Regions from separate parts of the Rhizobium sp. 57MFTsu3.2 genome, predicted to be linked through region 1. Evidence: predicted binding sites of a transcription regulator. Region 1 holds the regulator's gene; each other region holds the start of a gene.
What was found. Region 1 encodes LexA, which represses DNA repair genes until DNA is damaged. Its sites were predicted from a motif close to TGTTCNNNNTGTGTTCNG; they were not measured.
Positions count from the first base shown of each region.

Region 1 (4,248 bases):
AGCCGCGGCCTGGACCGTCTTTCCCGCGGCGACCTCACCGTCCAGCTCAACGAAGCGTTCGCGCCGGACTACGAGAGGCTACGCGAGCAGTTCAATTCGAGCGTCCGCACGCTTTCCGGCACAATGAGGGATATCGCGACGGCAACCACTACGGTCAGGACTGGCACTAGCGAAATCGCAACAAGCACGGATGATCTGGCCCGGCGAACGGAACATCAGGCCGCATCGCTGGAGCAGGCAGCCTCGGCGCTAGATCAGATCACGGTTACGGTCAAAAACTCGTCGAAACGCGCCCATGAAGCAAACGCGATGATGACGGTGACGAAGGAAAGCGCCAGCTATTCGGCAACTGTCGTGCACGAGGCCGTAGCTGCGATGGAGAAGATCGAAGCATCATCCGTGCAGATCGGCGAAATCATCAACGTCATCGACGAGATCGCCTTCCAGACCAACTTGCTCGCGCTCAATGCTGGTGTTGAGGCCGCTCGTGCCGGCGAGGCCGGAAAGGGTTTTGCCGTCGTGGCGCAAGAAGTGCGCGACCTCGCCGGCCGCTCTGCCAAGCTGGCGAAGGAAATCAAGCAGTTGGTCGAGACTTCGTCCAGTCAGGTGTCAACCGGCGTTGCCTTGGTGAACCGCACCGGCGAAGCCTTGAACAGTATCGATCAGCAGGTGCTGAAGGTGACGACGCTGATCGAGGCGATCGTGCGCTCTTCCTCGGAACAGACGACCGCGCTCGTCGAGGTCAATGCCGCCGTCAACACCATGGACAGCGTCACCCAACAAAACGCCGCGATGGCGGAGGAAACCAGCGCAGCCTGCCGCGAGCTTGGCAACGAGGCGCTACACCTCAATCACCTGCTCTCCCGCTTCGCTCTCGAAGGCACGGAGAGGACGGCAGGATCGGCATATCCCACAAAGACGAGGTTGGCGCTCGCCGGTTGACGGCGTGCACGTCCATCCATTTATCCCGCCTTGGCAATCGCATCGAAGGCCAGCAGCTTTTCGAGAAGCCGCGGCATATCCCGCAGATAGACCATGTTGGGACCATCCGAAGGCGCATTGTCAGGATCTTCGTGGGTTTCCACGAATACGCCAGCGACGCCGACGGCGACCGCCGCACGCGCGAGCGTCTCCACGAACTCGCGCTGCCCTCCGCTCGAACCGCCCTGCCCGCCCGGCTGCTGGACCGAATGCGTGGCGTCGAAGACCACGGGGGCGCCCATCGCCGCCATGATAGGCAGCGATCGCATGTCGGAGACCAGCGTATTGTAGCCGAAGGAAGCACCGCGTTCGCAAAGCAAGATGTTCGGATTTCCGCTCGAATTCAGCTTGTTGAGGACGTTCTTCATGTCCCAGGGCGCGAGGAACTGCCCCTTCTTGACGTTGATGACGCGGCCGGTCTTGGCGGCGGCAACGAGCAGGTCGGTCTGACGGCTGAGGAAAGCTGGGATCTGCAGGATGTCGACGACGGTGGACACCTCGGCACACTGCTCTTCGGTATGAATGTCGGTCAGGACAGGAAAGCCGTATTCCCTCTTGAGATCGGCGAACACTTCAAGCGCCGTTTCGAGGCCGATACCGCGCTGCGCTGACAGCGACGTCCGGTTCGCCTTGTCAAAGGAGGACTTGTAGACGAGGCCGAGACCAAGCTTGTCGCAGAGTTCCTTCAGCACACCGGCGACCATGAAGGCATGCTCACGGCTCTCCATCTGACAAGGCCCGGCAATCAGCGACAGCTTGCCGGAATTCGAAAAGGTGACGCGGCCGGCGCCTTCGCCGACCACGACTTCGGAATTTGTCTGGCTCATCGTTTCTCCTCGAAGGCGAAGAGAGCGCCCTGTCCGGGCGCGGCCTTCACCAGAATTCGATTGTTCTTGCGCGTATAGGTCATCCCGTTAGCAGCCAATTGCGCTTCTGTCACGGCGAGATCGCCTACTTTGAAAACGATGGCAACACCACGCAGACCGCGATCGTCGGAAGGCGCAGGGATGTCGAAGTAGGCGTCCAGTCCATCCGGGGAGAGAACACTCACTCTGGCATTCGGAGTTGTCACACTCACACCGAAGGCCTCATTGGTCGTTCCCAAGCTGTGGGCGGCGGCGCGCAGGAATGGTCCAAACGCCTTGGGGTCGGGTGCCCCAAGCACGATCTCTGCGATCCCAACCACCCCATTTGCATGCACTTGCAGGGCTTTCCGGTCGGCTGGCAGCGGGTTGACACGTTGGCATGTGAAGAAAAAGAAATCTGGAGCGCGCAGGTCAACTGCAAAGGCGAGCTTAAATGCAGCCGTCACCTCCGAGCCATCGGGCATCTTCATCGGCCGCTCGAACTGCAGCATCTCGCCGCCATTGATCTTTTCGGACAGAAACCGGGCATGGTCGCGATCGGCATCTGCCGTCGCAAAGACCACGGCAGACAGCCCATCGTCTCCACATCGGAATCGAAAGGCACGGTCCCGCGCGGTGAAGACATTGCCTTTCTGCGCCGAAGCTTCATGCAGTTCGGCATTGGCGACCCCGAGAGGCTCCAGATAAGTTTCGTCGGCGAAGAATATGCAGGCATTCTCGGTCCCAAACGGGTGCCGGGCGTCGGGCGCGACGGTGAATCCCAGCTTTCCGAGACGCTCGCGCGAGAGCCTGATATTTGGAACCGGCAGCACGATGTGGTCCAGCGGATGTGCTTCGCTCATGGCAACTTCTCCGGAATTTGCGAAGATGTGCGCCGGGCAACAGGACAATGCAACCCCCTTCTACGCTTTCGGTCAAATGAGACGCAAAAACTCAGCAAGTTGCAGGCAAGTTTTACGAAAATTTAGGTACTTGCGGAACACATATGGAACATATAGTGTCTGTTCTGGCTTTGTTTCACGACTCTGGGGTTCAACTTCGATGCTGACGCGCAAGCAACAGGAGCTTCTTCTCTTCATTCACGAGCGAATGAAGGAGTCCGGTGTCCCCCCTTCTTTTGATGAAATGAAGGATGCCTTGGACCTCGCGTCGAAGTCAGGCATCCACCGCCTGATTACCGCGCTGGAGGAACGGGGCTTCATTCGCCGACTGCCGAATCGAGCCCGCGCTCTGGAAGTCATCAAACTGCCCGAGGCATATAACCCGAGCCTGCAGCCCCGCCGCGGTTTTTCGCCGAGCGTTATCGAAGGCAGCCTCGGCAAACCACAGCCAGTTGTGGCGCCGAAGCCAGCGCCGCAGGCTGACAACGGCGGTCCTGCCTCTGTACCGGTCATGGGACGGATTGCTGCCGGCGTACCGATTTCGGCAATTCAGAACAATACCCATGACATCACGGTTCCGGCGGACATGCTTGGCCCAGGCGAGCACTATGCGCTTGAGGTCAAGGGCGACTCGATGATCGAGGCCGGCATCTTTGATGGCGACACGGTAATCATCCGCAACGGCAGCACCGCCAATGCCGGCGACATCGTTGTTGCGCTTGTCGATGATGAGGAAGCGACGCTCAAGCGCTTCCGCCGGAAAGGCGCCTCCATCGCACTTGAGGCGGCAAACCCGGCTTACGAGACGCGCATTTTCGGGCCTGACCGTGTCAAGGTCCAGGGCAAGCTTGTCGGCCTCATTCGCCGCTATCATTGAAGGCAAGCGGCTCGCCGTCAAAGGTGCCGCTTCGCCAATTATACGCCCGATGGCGGATCCAAGGGCGGTCGAGCCTCGTATATAGGCCGTCGTTTCGACGGGGCTACCTTGATCGTCGATCCTTACCTCAGCGGCACCAAAGCGACGCAAGGTTTCGCCGGTGAACAAAAGTGCGCCCGACCGGCACCCCGTCGTGCGGAGGCGAGCGGGTGTCACGACGATATCGGCCGTATCGCAGGCAGCGCCGAAGTAAGCGGGATTTTCGACGATCGTCACGAAGTAGCCGCTATCGTGCGTGGCTGTGCACCAGGCGCCTTTCAGGCATACAAATCGGTCCTCAGCGCTCGTCGCAGCCTGACGTAACGCATCGCGGGCATTGCGCAATTCCATATGTGGACGGCTCCCTGTTGCAAGTGTTTTCTGCAGATATTTTTGATCGGATCGCTTGCTTCCATATGTGCGGCCTTTGTGTGTGGTCGCACATGACCACTGGCCAAGATGGTTTCCGCAACGCGCGTTCCTAACACGGTAACGACCTTAAAAGGCCAGTGGAATTAACGGAGTGTCACGCGTCTTGGATCGATCGATCGCACCATCTGCTCTTCACTTGCAAGTTCACAGCATCAGCTCAGCACGGTGACGT
Region 1 is NZ_JDWI01000036.1:74-4,321, reverse strand. It holds gene AF71_RS27170 (HAMP domain-containing methyl-accepting chemotaxis protein) at 1-942, shown strand, start outside; gene kdsA (3-deoxy-8-phosphooctulonate synthase) at 963-1,808, opposite strand; gene AF71_RS27160 (VOC family protein) at 1,805-2,689, opposite strand; gene lexA (transcriptional repressor LexA) at 2,889-3,605, shown strand.

Region 2 (4,248 bases), on a different contig from region 1:
AGAGAGATCGAGAATGGAGAAGGGAACCATGACGAAGCCTGTCGGTAATTGGAAGGACAGGTCTATGTAGGTGGCCGCTCGGCCCATTCCAAACGAGCGGGAAAGAAAAAGGGCCGGTCTCCCGGCCCTCGTTCATCTGCCGATCACGGTTCAAGCCCGACGTCGCAGCAGGTGTACCTCGGCGCCCTGGTGATGTTCCGCCTGCGCCAGCGTGAAATTCGCCAGCTGCCGGTCCATTTCGACCGCTTCGGTCGCGAGCCGATGGATCGCAGCCGTCGTTTCCTCGACCATGGCGGCATTCTGCTGCGTCATCGCATCAAGCTCTGAGACCGCGGAGTTGATTTGACGCAGGGTGTCGGCTTCCTCGCGCGTCGTTTCCATGATCTCGCTGATCTGGCCGTTGATTGCCTCCACATGGCTGCCGATCCCCGTCAGCGCGTCGCCGGCACGCTCAACGAGCGACACGCCCATCTCCACTTCATGCGTGGACTTCTGCAAGAGGCTCGATATTTCCTTTGCGGCACTCGATGAACGCTGTGCCAGTTCGCGCACTTCCATGGCGACCACGGCGAAGCCCTTACCGGACTCGCCTGCCCGTGCAGCCTCGACGCCGGCATTGAGCGCCAGCAGGTTGGTCTGGAAGGCGATCGCATCGATAACGGCGATGATCGAATTGATCTGGCGCGACGACGCCTGGATCGCCTCCATCGCGGCAATTGTCTCGCGCATGATCTGGCTGGAGCCGGTCGTCTCCCGCTTGGCGTCGCGGGCGATGCGTTCGGCCTGCTCCGCACGCTCGATCTGAACGCGGACCGACTGGGTGATCGCATCGATCGCATTCGCGGTCTCGGTGATAGAGGCGGCCTGCCGCTCGGTCCGACCGGCAAGCTCATCGGCACCGGTGCGCATTTCCTCGGAACCCGAACGCACGGCCATGGAGTTGCCGCCGATCGCCGTCATCGTTTCGCTGAGGGTAGCCAGCGCCTCGTTGAAGTTGACCCGGAGGCCTTCGAGTTCGTTCGGGAAGCGGGTCTCGATCTGATGGGCAAGATCGCCGTTGGCAAGGTGATGCAGGCCCTCGTCGATCGCCTGGACGACTTCCTGCAGGGTCCGTGCTTCCGCCTCGCGCTCAGCCATGTGCTGCTGGCGATCCCGCTCCGCGCGAGCCCGCGTTTCGTTGCTGGCAGCTTCCAGGTCGCGGCTCTCGACAAGCGACTGCTTGAACCGCGCCAATGCCTTGGCCATCGTGCCGATTTCGTCGCCGCGGTTCTGGCTGCCGATCTCGACTTCGAGGTTGCCGTCGGCGACGTCACGCGTGACGTCCGCGAGCCGGGCAAGCGGCGAGAACAGCAGCTTGGTGATGGCCCAGGTTGCCACGGCCATGATGATCAGAACACCAAACGCAATCATCGTCAGGAGCGTGGCGATCTCCAGCGAGCCAGCATTGAGTTCGCTGATGCGGACGCTTTCCACGACGAGGAAGCGGGAGCCCTGATAATCGATGCCGCGAACATAGGCTCGTGCCGAGCCATCGGCGCGATCGAAGTCGTCGACCGTCATGCCCTTGGCCGACAGCGCGTCCTTCGCGAAGGTGAAAGGCGTGGTATCGAGCGTTGCCAGCTGGCCGGACGAGTTTACGCCGATCGCCGATCCGTCATCCGAGATGATAGCGGCTTGCGCCGTGCTACCGGACACGATGCCCTTGGCGAGAATGCTGGTGATGATGTTGTCGCGGACCTTGAAGAGCATCACGCCCTTCGCCGCGCCGAGCTTGACGATCGGCACGGCATAGAAGATTGCCGACTTGCCGTTCGCCGCGTCGACGCGAAGACCGGAAAAGCCGGTGGGGGCGGAATCGTCAGTCGCCTTTGCGGTGTTGGCGATCGCCTTGGCGAAGGCAAGGCCGGCGCCGGTCGCCTTCCATGCATCGGTCTTCAGGTTCTCCGCGAAATCGTCGTTCTTCTTGTAGGAGTAGAGGACGTTGCCATCGAGATCGGCGATCAGCAGGTCGCTGAAGGCGGTATTCTCCAGGTCGCGGGCCACTTCACCCTGCGTCGTTTCATGGTTGGCGTAGTAGAAGCCGCTTGGTGCCTGCGGCTTCACCAGTTTTTCGCGCTGGTCGGCCGGGTTCGGATTGTTGGTGATGAACACCTTCTTCAATTCGGCGCGCGCATCACCCGACGTCTTCTCGATTGTCTTCCAACCGCTCTTCAGGCTTGTAATCGACATCTGCAACGCTTCGATGCGCGCAATCGAGTTCGCCTGGTTTTCCAACTGCTCAAGCTGATCCTGCAGCATGTCGCCGCGGAAGATCAGGACGCTCTCCTTCGCCTTGAGTGCCTGCTCACCGGAAATGCGGCTGCTGGCGAAGTAAGCAAGCACGTTGATGACCGCAATCGACAGTGCGGTCAGCAGTATAAATGTCGCGATGACCTTGAAGGACAGGGATTTAAATCTCTGAACCATGAACGATGAACCCTTCCGGAACGGCTCATACCGGCAGAGCGTGGAACATCCTGCCGGCTGACCTGAAAACAGAAAACGGGAACCTTGCCTTCCTGAGAAGGGAGTTCCTCTGACATTTTGTGGATCAAAAGTCGGCTATGGAGCTTAAATTGCCGTAAACAGCGTGTGGCAAAAACAAGGAATGTTTTTGTTTTGTTCACATATCGATGGCAGTTATTTGGCGAGTGCAATAGGGTGAAGCATGCAAAATACGATTCGCATCATCGGCGTTGATCCGGGCCTGCGCCGCACGGGCTGGGGAATTATCGACACGCTCGGCAATTCCTTGCGCTTCGTCGCGTCCGGTACGGTCACCTCGGACGGCGACCTGGACCTGGCCTCGCGCCTTTGCCAGCTGCACGATGGCCTGGCGGAAGTCGTGCACAGCTATCAGCCTGATGAGGCTGCCGTCGAACAAACCTTCGTCAACAAGGACGCCGTTGCAACGCTGAAACTCGGGCAGGCACGCGGCATTGCCATGCTGGTCCCTGCCCGCGCCGGTTTGCCCGTCGCCGAATATGCGCCAAACGCTGTCAAGAAGGCGGTCATCGGTGTCGGCCACGGCGAGAAGCAGCAGATCCACATGATGCTGAAAATCCTGATGCCCAAGGTCGAATTCAAGGGCAACGACGCGGCTGATGCGCTGGCCATCGCCATCTGCCACGCTCATAACCGCGGCAGCAGCCGCATGCGGCAGGCGGCGCTTGCCGGCTAATCTTCACTGAAAACCCACCGAACGGACCATTTGCATGATCGGCAAGCTCAAAGGCACCATCGATGAAATCGGCGATGACTACGTCCTCGTCGATGTCCACGGCGTCTGCTACGTCGCCTTCTGCTCGGCGCGCACGCTCTCCCGCCTCGGCTCGGTGGGCGAGGCCTGTGTGCTTTTCATCGAGACCTATGTTCGCGAAGACCAGCTGAAGCTCTTCGGCTTCATGACCGCGCTCGAGAGAGAGTGGTTCATCCTCCTGCAGAGCGTACAGGGCGTTGGTGCAAAGGTGGCTCTCGCCGTCCTTTCGACCCTGCCTCCAAGCGAACTGGCGAACGCCATCGCGCTGCAGGATCGCACGGCAGTCGCCCGCGCTCAGGGCGTTGGTCCCAAGGTTGCCGTGCGCATCGTCACCGAACTGAAGAACAAGGCGCCGGCCTTCGCCGGAGAAGCGTCGGCCACCATCGGCCTCAAGCAGGAGCTCGGTGAAGGTGTTGCCGCTGCCCCTGTCGCCGACGCGGTATCCGCGCTGACGAACCTCGGCTATTCCCGCGACCAGGCTGCCAATGCCGTTGCCGCCGCAATGAAGACCGCCGGTGAAGGCGCCGACAGCGCCAAGCTCATCCGCCTTGGGTTGAAGGAACTGGCTCGCTGATCCAATTGCCCGAGCGGGTGCCAAAAGCGTTCGGCTTGGTGTATTGGTCACGAGCGTTTGAAGATTGGGAAATGCCAGCATGAGTGAAGCCGCGCGCCTGATATCGGCCGAGAAACGAGGCGAAGACCTGGATGTGACGCTGCGGCCGCAGTCGCTGGACGAGTTCACCGGCCAGGCGGAAGCGCGCGCAAACCTGAAGGTGTTCATCGAGGCGGCGAAGAACCGTGGTGAGGCGCTGGATCACGTCCTTTTCGTTGGCCCGCCCGGCCTCGGCAAGACGACGCTCGCGCAGATCATGGCGAAGGAACTCGGCGTCAATTTCCGCTCGACGTCCGGTCCGGTTATTGCCAAGGCGGGCGATCTCGCCGCTCTACTG
Region 2 is NZ_JDWI01000018.1:53,804-58,051, reverse strand. It holds gene AF71_RS18955 (LLM class flavin-dependent oxidoreductase) at 1-30, opposite strand, end outside; gene AF71_RS18950 (methyl-accepting chemotaxis protein) at 151-2,466, opposite strand; gene ruvC (crossover junction endodeoxyribonuclease RuvC) at 2,708-3,220, shown strand; gene ruvA (Holliday junction branch migration protein RuvA) at 3,255-3,872, shown strand; gene ruvB (Holliday junction branch migration DNA helicase RuvB) at 3,952-4,248, shown strand, end outside.
Region 2: the regulator LexA is predicted to act here: its motif matches at 2,649-2,666, upstream of ruvC (crossover junction endodeoxyribonuclease RuvC).

Region 3 (4,248 bases), on a different contig from region 1:
CGCACCAACTGGCAGGTCCTTTTTGCGCTCAGTTCCCACAGTTGATCATCGCTCAGATCTTGGCTTCCAACCCCGCGTTAGACCGCTGCTCATGCATTTCTGAGCGGTATCGAGCTGGTCTCGAAGGAAGCGGCAGTCGTCGATCAGTGTGGCAATCGTGGCATGCAGATCGCCATCGTGCCACTCTATAGCTTGATCGACTGGACTAATTTCCTCGCGCACTTGCTTCATCGCAGACATGACATTTCCTTTGTCGTCTTCGGTTTCATCGGACAGGATTTGTTAAGGTCACCCGGCGTCACTGCTCGGCGAACATGCGCGTCATGCGGCGTGTACCAGCAAGGTGGATTAGATGAGTGATCCTGGTAAACTCAACTGGCATGGGCGGATCGATTTCCTCCGGTACTCCAAGTTCCAGCCGACGTTGGGATCGCAATGCGACCGGACAAATCACAAGCTTCGACTTCGAACTCGGCACACTCGCCAGCTTTCACTCTCATTAACTCCAGCATCCAGCGAGCCCTCCCCACACCAGGAACAGGAAGCTCTTCCGATGGCATAACGCTTACCCTCCATCGCGTGGCCGAGGCCGTTGGCTGACCGAAGTCCGTTGCCTCGCTCTGTCGGCGCCACCGCCGAATAATCAATCCCAGTGTGCCGGACTTTTCCGCCGCCAGTTGCAGCCGTCGGGACGCCGTCATCGGCAGTCGAACCAATTCAGCAACGACGGCTCCTAGTGCACCGTAGGAAAGGGCTTCCTCCATCGACGCGAGAACATCCTCCTCTCGATCCGCTTCGACGAATATTACCCGGTTCGGGTGAAGGCCGACCTGCGCCAGCGCAGGAAAGAAGAGATCCGGTCGGGTAAGGCACCAAATCACTTTCCCTTTCGTGCGAGCGGCGACCCCGGCTGCAAAAAGGGCTGCGGCTGCCCCATCCACGGCCCCCGCACCACCGCCCGCGAACTCGTGGATCGCTCCCAATGCCAGCCCCCCACCAGGCAGATGGCTATCAATTTCCGGCACACCAAATGGCAGGGCGCATTTCCGTCGCGATAGGGCGCCATCAAGATGAGAAATACGCTCGCGAAGCTCGGAAATAACGGGGTTTGCGCTCGCATGCGCCATCTGTAGCCTTCGTCAATTCATGGGTTCCATCTCGCTTTGGAAGCGATTATGTTCTACATGTGTTCCGGTAAGGCAGTCTAGTCAATAGGGCTATCTGCGGTCACCATGGGCAGCTCGGCTTTTCTAGGGGTGGCATGAAAATGATCCGCGAACGAATCCAATGCCGTAGCCGGTCGAAATTCAAGTTCGTACGATATCTAACGATGAGAAAAAATTCCTGCGACGAGAGAACCTCGCGGAAGTATCGCGGCTCAATCATACCTTGGTGTGCGGCGTCTGCGACCGGAGTATCGAACTCGGCCGCAAAGCTGGCAACACGTATCAGGCCACTGATCTTGCGCTAGCTTTCCACTTCCGACCCAACTTTAGGATCAACCCCTTCAGCTCTGGCTCTTGCACCAAGACGGCTGCTTCTCGCGGATGTCTCCAAATCAAATCGCGCTGGTCTTGCTCTGGAAACTTTAAGCGCTCCCGCCTGACCTCGAGCAGATAAACGCCGACGATCGAAGTTACGTGCTCGTTGTCCTTCAGGTACTTCGTATACGTGTAATGACCGAAGGTCTTCTTCCTGATCTTTCCCCGGACGCCGGCCTCTTCCCACGCTTCCCGCTCTGCGGCCTGGTACGCTTTCAAATTAGCGCACGGCCATCCCTTGGGAATGGTCCACCGCTTTGTTTGGCGGGTCGTGATCAGAAGTATGTCGATACCGCGGAGAGATTTCCGATAGCAAAGCGCCCCGACCTGCTCCGCCAGGTCGCCTGCAAAAACCCTGTGCGTGTAAGGCGTCAGCTTCGAGAAATGTCGATCCGGCTGGTCCATCGCGCGAACATGGAGCGAAGGCCGATACGCGGCAAGGCTTTCGAGTAAGTGGCCTCGCCCCTGCGGCCATGGCTAGGTAGGCAACGGCTCTCCCGTTTGTTCCTTTACCATGTATTCCGCATACCAGATTGGCCAACCTTCATCGTGTTGCCCGGTCAGTTTCTCGTGTTCACCATGGGCCTCTGACGCGCGCCGCAGCGCGGCCTCGAGTTCGGCGGAAGAAACGAAGGCTGCCCCGCCCGTGTCTATGCGACCCGGCAAGCGGCCGGTGACCTCCTGCAACAACCAGCCGTTCCCATCAGGATCATTGAACGAGGCGTAGGTCCTATAGGTGCGGCGCTCAGGGTCGCGGCCGCTTACTCTCCGGCTCCCGAAAAGGTACGGCTCGTCGGTACCAATCTTTTCTTCGCCTGCATGAAACACTTCGCTGATCCGTACACCGCGCGCCAGAAGTTCCTCGCGCGCCGCGCCGATGTCGGAGACGATCAGATATAGGCCCCGCGCAGAACCGGGCGCAGCCGAAGTGACGTTCTTTCCGAAGATGACCGAGCATCCCGAACCGGGCGGCGTGAACTGGATTACGCGCCACTCGCTACCAGCGGTGAAGTCGCCGTCTAGCCGCCAGCCAAGGCTCGCGTAGAAGCTCTTGGCCCGATCGACGTCGGCTACGGGGATTACGACCACTTCCAGCTTCATGTCGACGCCTCGATCGCGCGTGGGCCGGGGTGAATTTTCGCTGCGAACCTCGGTATTACCCATCTCGAGTCTCCTAGATTGTTTAGCTGCGAGATAAACGGCAGGTGGGGAGCGCTCACGGATGACGCGAGTTATCAAACTCTACAAACCTGCACTACGGCCGACATCAACGCGATTGCCCCTATGGTGCCCCCAGACCCGAAGTCGGATTTTAGTCGGCACGCCTCATCGAGACAACAATCCGGCAGTTGCGAGGATTTGCCGCCCATTTTCGCTGGCGTCTAAACGGAGGTTATGGCTCCGATTTCCTTGCAAGCACCAACGCTGCTTCGATGCCCGCCTCTAGTATGTCCTCAGCCAGAGACATATCCGAAACAGCGCGTGCGGTTTGCAGGGTCATCGTCATCGGCGCGACGAACTATCCGCACTTGATCGACGCCGTATTACTGCGCTCTGGCCGTCTCGAGCGCCATTTCGAAATCGGGCTTCCGGACGAGAAACCACGCGCGGATATCTTCCGGTTCTACCTTCGTGGCCGCCTTTCCGACGAGGAGATCCGGACTGTGGCGTCGGATTCCGAGGCGGGTCTGGCACGGCACTACAACACGAAATGCAACATGTGACATGCCTCGGCAATACTATGGCCCGGCAAACAGTTACGACCCTACAATCTATCCTAGGATGCGGGCTGCGCCACGGCCTCGGCAATCGGAGCGGGTCGTCGTTCCAATTCAGGTGGAATCCGGAACCACAGGACATAAAGCGCCGGAAGGAAGATCAACGTCAGCGCCGCGGCAACGACCAGACCCCCCACCACGGTAAAGGCAAGCGGCGACCAGAACGGATCGCGGATGATCGGCAGCATGCCGAGGATCGTCGAACCGGCGGTCAGGAAAACCGGCCGCAGACGCTGCGCGGTGACGTCGATGACGCCCTGCCAACTCCTGCCTTCCTCCTCCATCCGTCTATCGATCTGGTCGATGAGCACCACCGAGTTTCGGGTGATCATGCCGATGAGAGCGATCATCCCGAGGACGGCGATGAAACCGACTGGCACGCGAGTGATAAGCATGATCAGCACGACGCCAATCAGCCCGAGCGGAACAACGCTGACGACCAGGATAAGGCGCTGCACGCTCTGCAGCTGAAACATCAGGACGATGAGGATGATGACAGCCATGACCGGCAGCATCGCTACGACTGCTGCGAGCCCGTCTTCCGCACCCTCAACGGAGCCACCCACCTCGATCAGATAATTGGGATTGTCGCGAATGAGTGCAGCGATCTGCGGCGTGGCGGCGTCGACGATGTCAGTCGCCAGCACGCCTTTTTCCGCGTCGGCCTGGACGGTGATCGTAGTCGAGCGGTCGTGCCGCCAGATCAACGGCTGCGTTGTCTGGTATTCCACTGTCGCGATGCTTGAAAGCGGCACGGTGTGATTGGGACCGACCGGTATCTGCAGCGAACGCAGCGTATTGATGTCGACGCGTTGATCCTCCGTCGCGCGTGCGACAACGTTGACCAGATAGATGGAATCGCGCACCTGCGTGATCGGCAAGCCCGAGGAGGTCGCAAACAGCGTCTGCGCGATAACGGACGAGTTCAA
Region 3 is NZ_JDWI01000013.1:137,919-142,166, reverse strand. It holds gene AF71_RS15935 (ImuA family protein) at 372-1,127, opposite strand; gene AF71_RS15930 (NUDIX domain-containing protein) at 1,449-1,946, opposite strand; gene AF71_RS15925 (VOC family protein) at 2,019-2,705, opposite strand; gene AF71_RS15920 (AAA family ATPase) at 2,990-3,265, shown strand; gene AF71_RS15915 (efflux RND transporter permease subunit) at 3,319-4,248, opposite strand, start outside.
Region 3: the regulator LexA is predicted to act here: its motif matches at 1,177-1,194, upstream of AF71_RS15935 (ImuA family protein).

Region 4 (4,248 bases), on a different contig from region 1:
CATCAGGCAATGACCCCGTGCATGAACCAACTCTGTGTTGTGTCACGCTCATAATGACCCTGGCGATAGATCCAGAAGCGGCGCCCCTTATCGTCTTCGATCCGGAAATAGTCCCGATCCCCAGCATCCTTTCCATCTACGCCATCGAGCCACCATTCCATTGCCAGCCGCTCCGGGCCCTCGCTCTTCAAGACACGGTGCTGCATGCGCCGCCAGTGAAAGCTCGCTGGTGCGCCATCAGGGATTTCGATGGCAAAGGCATCCATCGGCTCCGCTTTCCGCAATAGCCGGATGGGCCGTTCGCTCCTGGCTGGTGGCAGATGCCCCTCCCGGGTTTTCGGGGCGGACAGATGTTCGATTGCCGGCACTGTAGTGTAGGCTCTTTCCGGTATGTGGCTCTCCCGCAATTGGAAGGTTTGCAGGCAGTCTTCTCCGAGGCGAGCTGAAACCCGATCCACGAAGGCAGCAAGAGACGCGTCCTTCCGCTGGCGGTGTTCGAAGTCTCCCTGTGACGTCACGAAATCTTCGTGCAGGAGTACGTTGAGACGAAGGATCTCGAATCCGTAACCCGCATCGAAATCGTCGTGAATTGCCTGCAGGCGTTCGGCAAAGAGGGCGGCAATGCGCTTGGGCTCCCGCAAGGGCTGCGCGGTCCCGGCAGAAATGCGAAAAACCTTGCCGTCGACACGGAACAGGACCAACTCGAAGATACGGCCGCCGACACCGCGGGCTTCCAGCGAGGGCTTCAGGGAGACGGCAACCTGACCCGTGAGTGCGAGGATATCGTCTTCGGCTCCGATCGGCTCAATCAGGCGACGTTCGACCGAGAGGCTTGCGACCGGCAGGCGTGGAGAGACCGGCTCTTCATCGGTCCCAAGCGCCTGATCGAGCCTCAAGAGCACAGCTCCCCCAAAGCGGCGGGCGAGGGGGGCGCGGGGCGCGGTCAGCAAATCGCCGACATATTTGAGGCCCATCTTGTCCAGGCCCCCTATGGTTTCGTCCTCGAGACGCAGGGCCGCGACGGGCAGGGGAGCCAACGCCTGTTCTGCCTCCCCATGCTCGATGATGCCGCCTTGGCCAAAACGGCTGATGGCCCAGGACAATCCAGGCGAGGAAGAGATGGCGCCGCGGGCGTCAATTCCCATCTGGAAGAGCCGTGCGAGAATATCCTTGAGAAGGGGCGTCTCACCGCCAAACAGATGGGCGCACCCGGTAGTGTCAAGGAACAAGCCATCGACGCCGTCGAGAGCAACAAGCGGGGTATAGCGATCGCACCAGTCGGCGATCGCTTCCAGGAAGCGCCGGTTGGCGGCTGGGTCGTCCTCGATCACATCAAGCGTGGGGTAGATGGCGCGGGCTTCGGCGACACCCATATGCTTTCGGAGATTGAGTGTTTCGGCAGCCTCGTCCAGTGCCGTCAGCCGCATCGTATTGTTGAGGCGGCTGGAACAGACGATCGGTGCGGCTTCAGGACGTCCGTGCGAACGCCAGGAGAGCCCCCATTTCTTTCTTGCGATCCGGTCGGTTGGAAGGTGCGGAAAGTGGAGTGCCAGAATGCGTTGCGCGTTCGTCTGGAAGGCGAGGGTTGGCTGATTGGGAGACGGCGAAAAAACGGCGGTCATGGGGGTTCCACTCCAGTAGAAAGGAGAGGGGAGCCGGGTTGCGGCTCTTCTCCAGGGTGAGATGAAAAACCGGATTGCCGATGCTACCGCCCAGCATCGTGCCATCCGGCAAGGGGCGCGCCTGTGCCGGCGCGGGTGCTGCAAGGAAGCGGAAATAAGCGCTGCTGGCTTCTTCCTCTCCAGCCTGCCGCAACAGGAAAAGCGGGCGTTTCGATGCTTTCGCCCGCAAGCTCAAACGACGGCTCTCCGTCAGGCCGAAGGGCTTTGGGTTGCCGCGGATCTCCAGAACCGTCGCAGGAAAAACGCCGCTTTCGACTGCAGATTCCGCAAGCCAGAGAGCGTCTTCAAGCTTGCGCGGACTGGCATAGAAGAACTGGTCCGGTTTCAGACCGAAATCTCGTAACCCTACGGCGTAGGGGACGCCTGCTTCCATCGTGGAAACCATGTCCGCGATCCACAGGATCGGTAGCGGCGCACTGTGGCTCTCCTCGACTTGACGCTGCAGCATGGCGGCAAGCGCCAGCACAAAGCCGCTGCCGGCACCGGCCTCCCGCAAGAGGTCGGTGCGAGCCTCGGTGATCCCGTCGAGCGGCAAGCCGCCATCGATCGCCTCGTCGAGTGCGGGTATTCCAAGAGGAAGACGCGGGCCGCTGTCGTTCTTGGCGGCGAGGCCTTTGTCGGCCAAGGCTTCGCTTTGCGCGGCCGCCAAGGCCGGCGCGGGCTTCCCTTCAAGCTTTGCAATGGTTTCGCGGAGCGCAAAAAGCCGCTCGCGCGTCACGGCCGACTGTGCCATGACGTTCTCCAAGTCTCAGATGTTCCTGTTATGTTCTTATGGATTCCAGAGGCGGGCGAAAGAGTCAACAGGCATTTGATGTGAATTTATTCCTGCCTTTGATTCCGCTCTCGAAAATCGTGCGCAAAGGTTCTATATGGGCGGCAAAGGAAGGAATATTAATGGCCCGCATAGACCAGAGCGAGGATTGGCGGGATCGCCACGCGCCGACGATCAGTACCTTCGAGTCGTTGGCGATGGAGGCATATAGCCACCTGCCGGAAGAATTCCGCTCGCTGACCACCAATCTGACCATCGAGATCGAGGATTTCCCTGACGACGACGTGTTCGAGGACATGGCGCTGGAAACGCCATTCGACCTTCTCGGCCTCTTTGAAGGCCGGGGCATCTCGGAGCGTTTCACGATGGAAACCGGCGAACTGCCGAACCGTATCCGCCTCTACAGGCGGCCGATCCTCGACTACTGGGCCGAGAACGACGAGACGCTGGGCGATATCATCACCCACGTCCTCATCCACGAGATCGGCCACCATTTCGGTCTCAGCGACGACGACATGGAACGGATCGAGGCAAGTGCCGAAGAGGCGGCCGAACGCTAAGCCTTCGCTTACTGTTCGGATAGCTTCATGTCCGGGTGGTAGTCCTTGCCTTCGACTTCCTTGACGATCGCCTGAGCGCACATCACCTGGCCGGTCTGGGTGTTGAAGGTCAGCGACGGCGAGCCGTTCAGCGACCAGCCCTTGTTGAGGGCGTCGGTTACGCGATGACAGAAAGCGGCATCATCCTGGCCGGTCAGAAGGCGATAAAGCTTCATCTAGAGTCGTCTTTCACTTCGCCGTTTGGCGCTCAGTAATCAGGCGGGCTTTATGAACCAGACTTTCCGCCTGGACAAGATGCAGCCGCTCGATCATCCGTCCATTGACATTGATGACGTTCAGACCTTCGGCAGCCGGGTCGGCAAAGGCGGCGATGATTGCCTCCGCCTCGGCAATTGCCGCATTGTCCGGGCCGAAATGCCGGTTTGACGCTTCGATCTGAGCAGGATGGATCAGCATCTTGCCGTCGAAGCCCATGGCCCGGGCATGCGCGCATTCGGCGTCGAAGGCATCTGCGTCCTTGAAATCATTGAAGACACTGTCGATCGCGTCGAGGCCATAGGCACGCACGGCAAGTACCACCTGCATCAGCCAGGGCACGAGATAGGTGCGGCCGGGCTGCGGCAAGACACCGGTCTCTTTGCGCAGGTCGTTGAGGCCAACGACGAAACAATCGAGTCTTGAGCCCGGCGTGCGTCCGGCTTCGGCGATCGCCGCCGCGTTCAGAATGCCGCGGGGCGTTTCGATCATCGCCCAGATGCGGAGGCTTTCCGGCGCATCGGCATCGGCAAGCCGGTCGCTGATGGACATCACATCCTGAGGCTCGGCCACTTTCGGCAGAAGCACGGCATCCGGTTCCAATGCCAAGACCAGCTCCATGTCGGCATTGCCGAATGTGGAAGCCAGCGCATTGATGCGGATGATCCGCTCCTTGTTCACCAGAGGAGGGCCCGAAAAAAAGGCTTTCAGATTGTCGCGGGCTTCCGCCTTTCGCTCCGGCGCCACCGAGTCCTCGAGATCGAAGATCACGGCGTCGCAATCGAGCGCATGGGTCTTTTCCAAGGCGCGTGCATTGATGGCCGGAACGCTTAGCACCGAACGGCGGAGATTCAAGGAACGAGTCGGAGAGTTGCGGGTCATCACAAATCTGTGCCAAGCTTTGTGATGGGTGGCAAGACAACAAAAAGCCATGCTCACCTTGCAGAGAAAGAAATGAAGGACCACATTCCTTTCCGAA
Region 4 is NZ_JDWI01000012.1:14,061-18,308, reverse strand. It holds gene AF71_RS14675 (error-prone DNA polymerase) at 1-3, opposite strand, end outside; gene AF71_RS14670 (DNA polymerase Y family protein) at 3-1,457, opposite strand; gene AF71_RS31680 (hypothetical protein) at 1,468-2,415, opposite strand; gene AF71_RS14665 (metallopeptidase family protein) at 2,577-3,014, shown strand; gene AF71_RS14660 (DUF1737 domain-containing protein) at 3,023-3,229, opposite strand; gene AF71_RS14655 (CoA ester lyase) at 3,243-4,151, opposite strand.
Region 4: the regulator LexA is predicted to act here: its motif matches at 2,436-2,453, upstream of AF71_RS14665 (metallopeptidase family protein).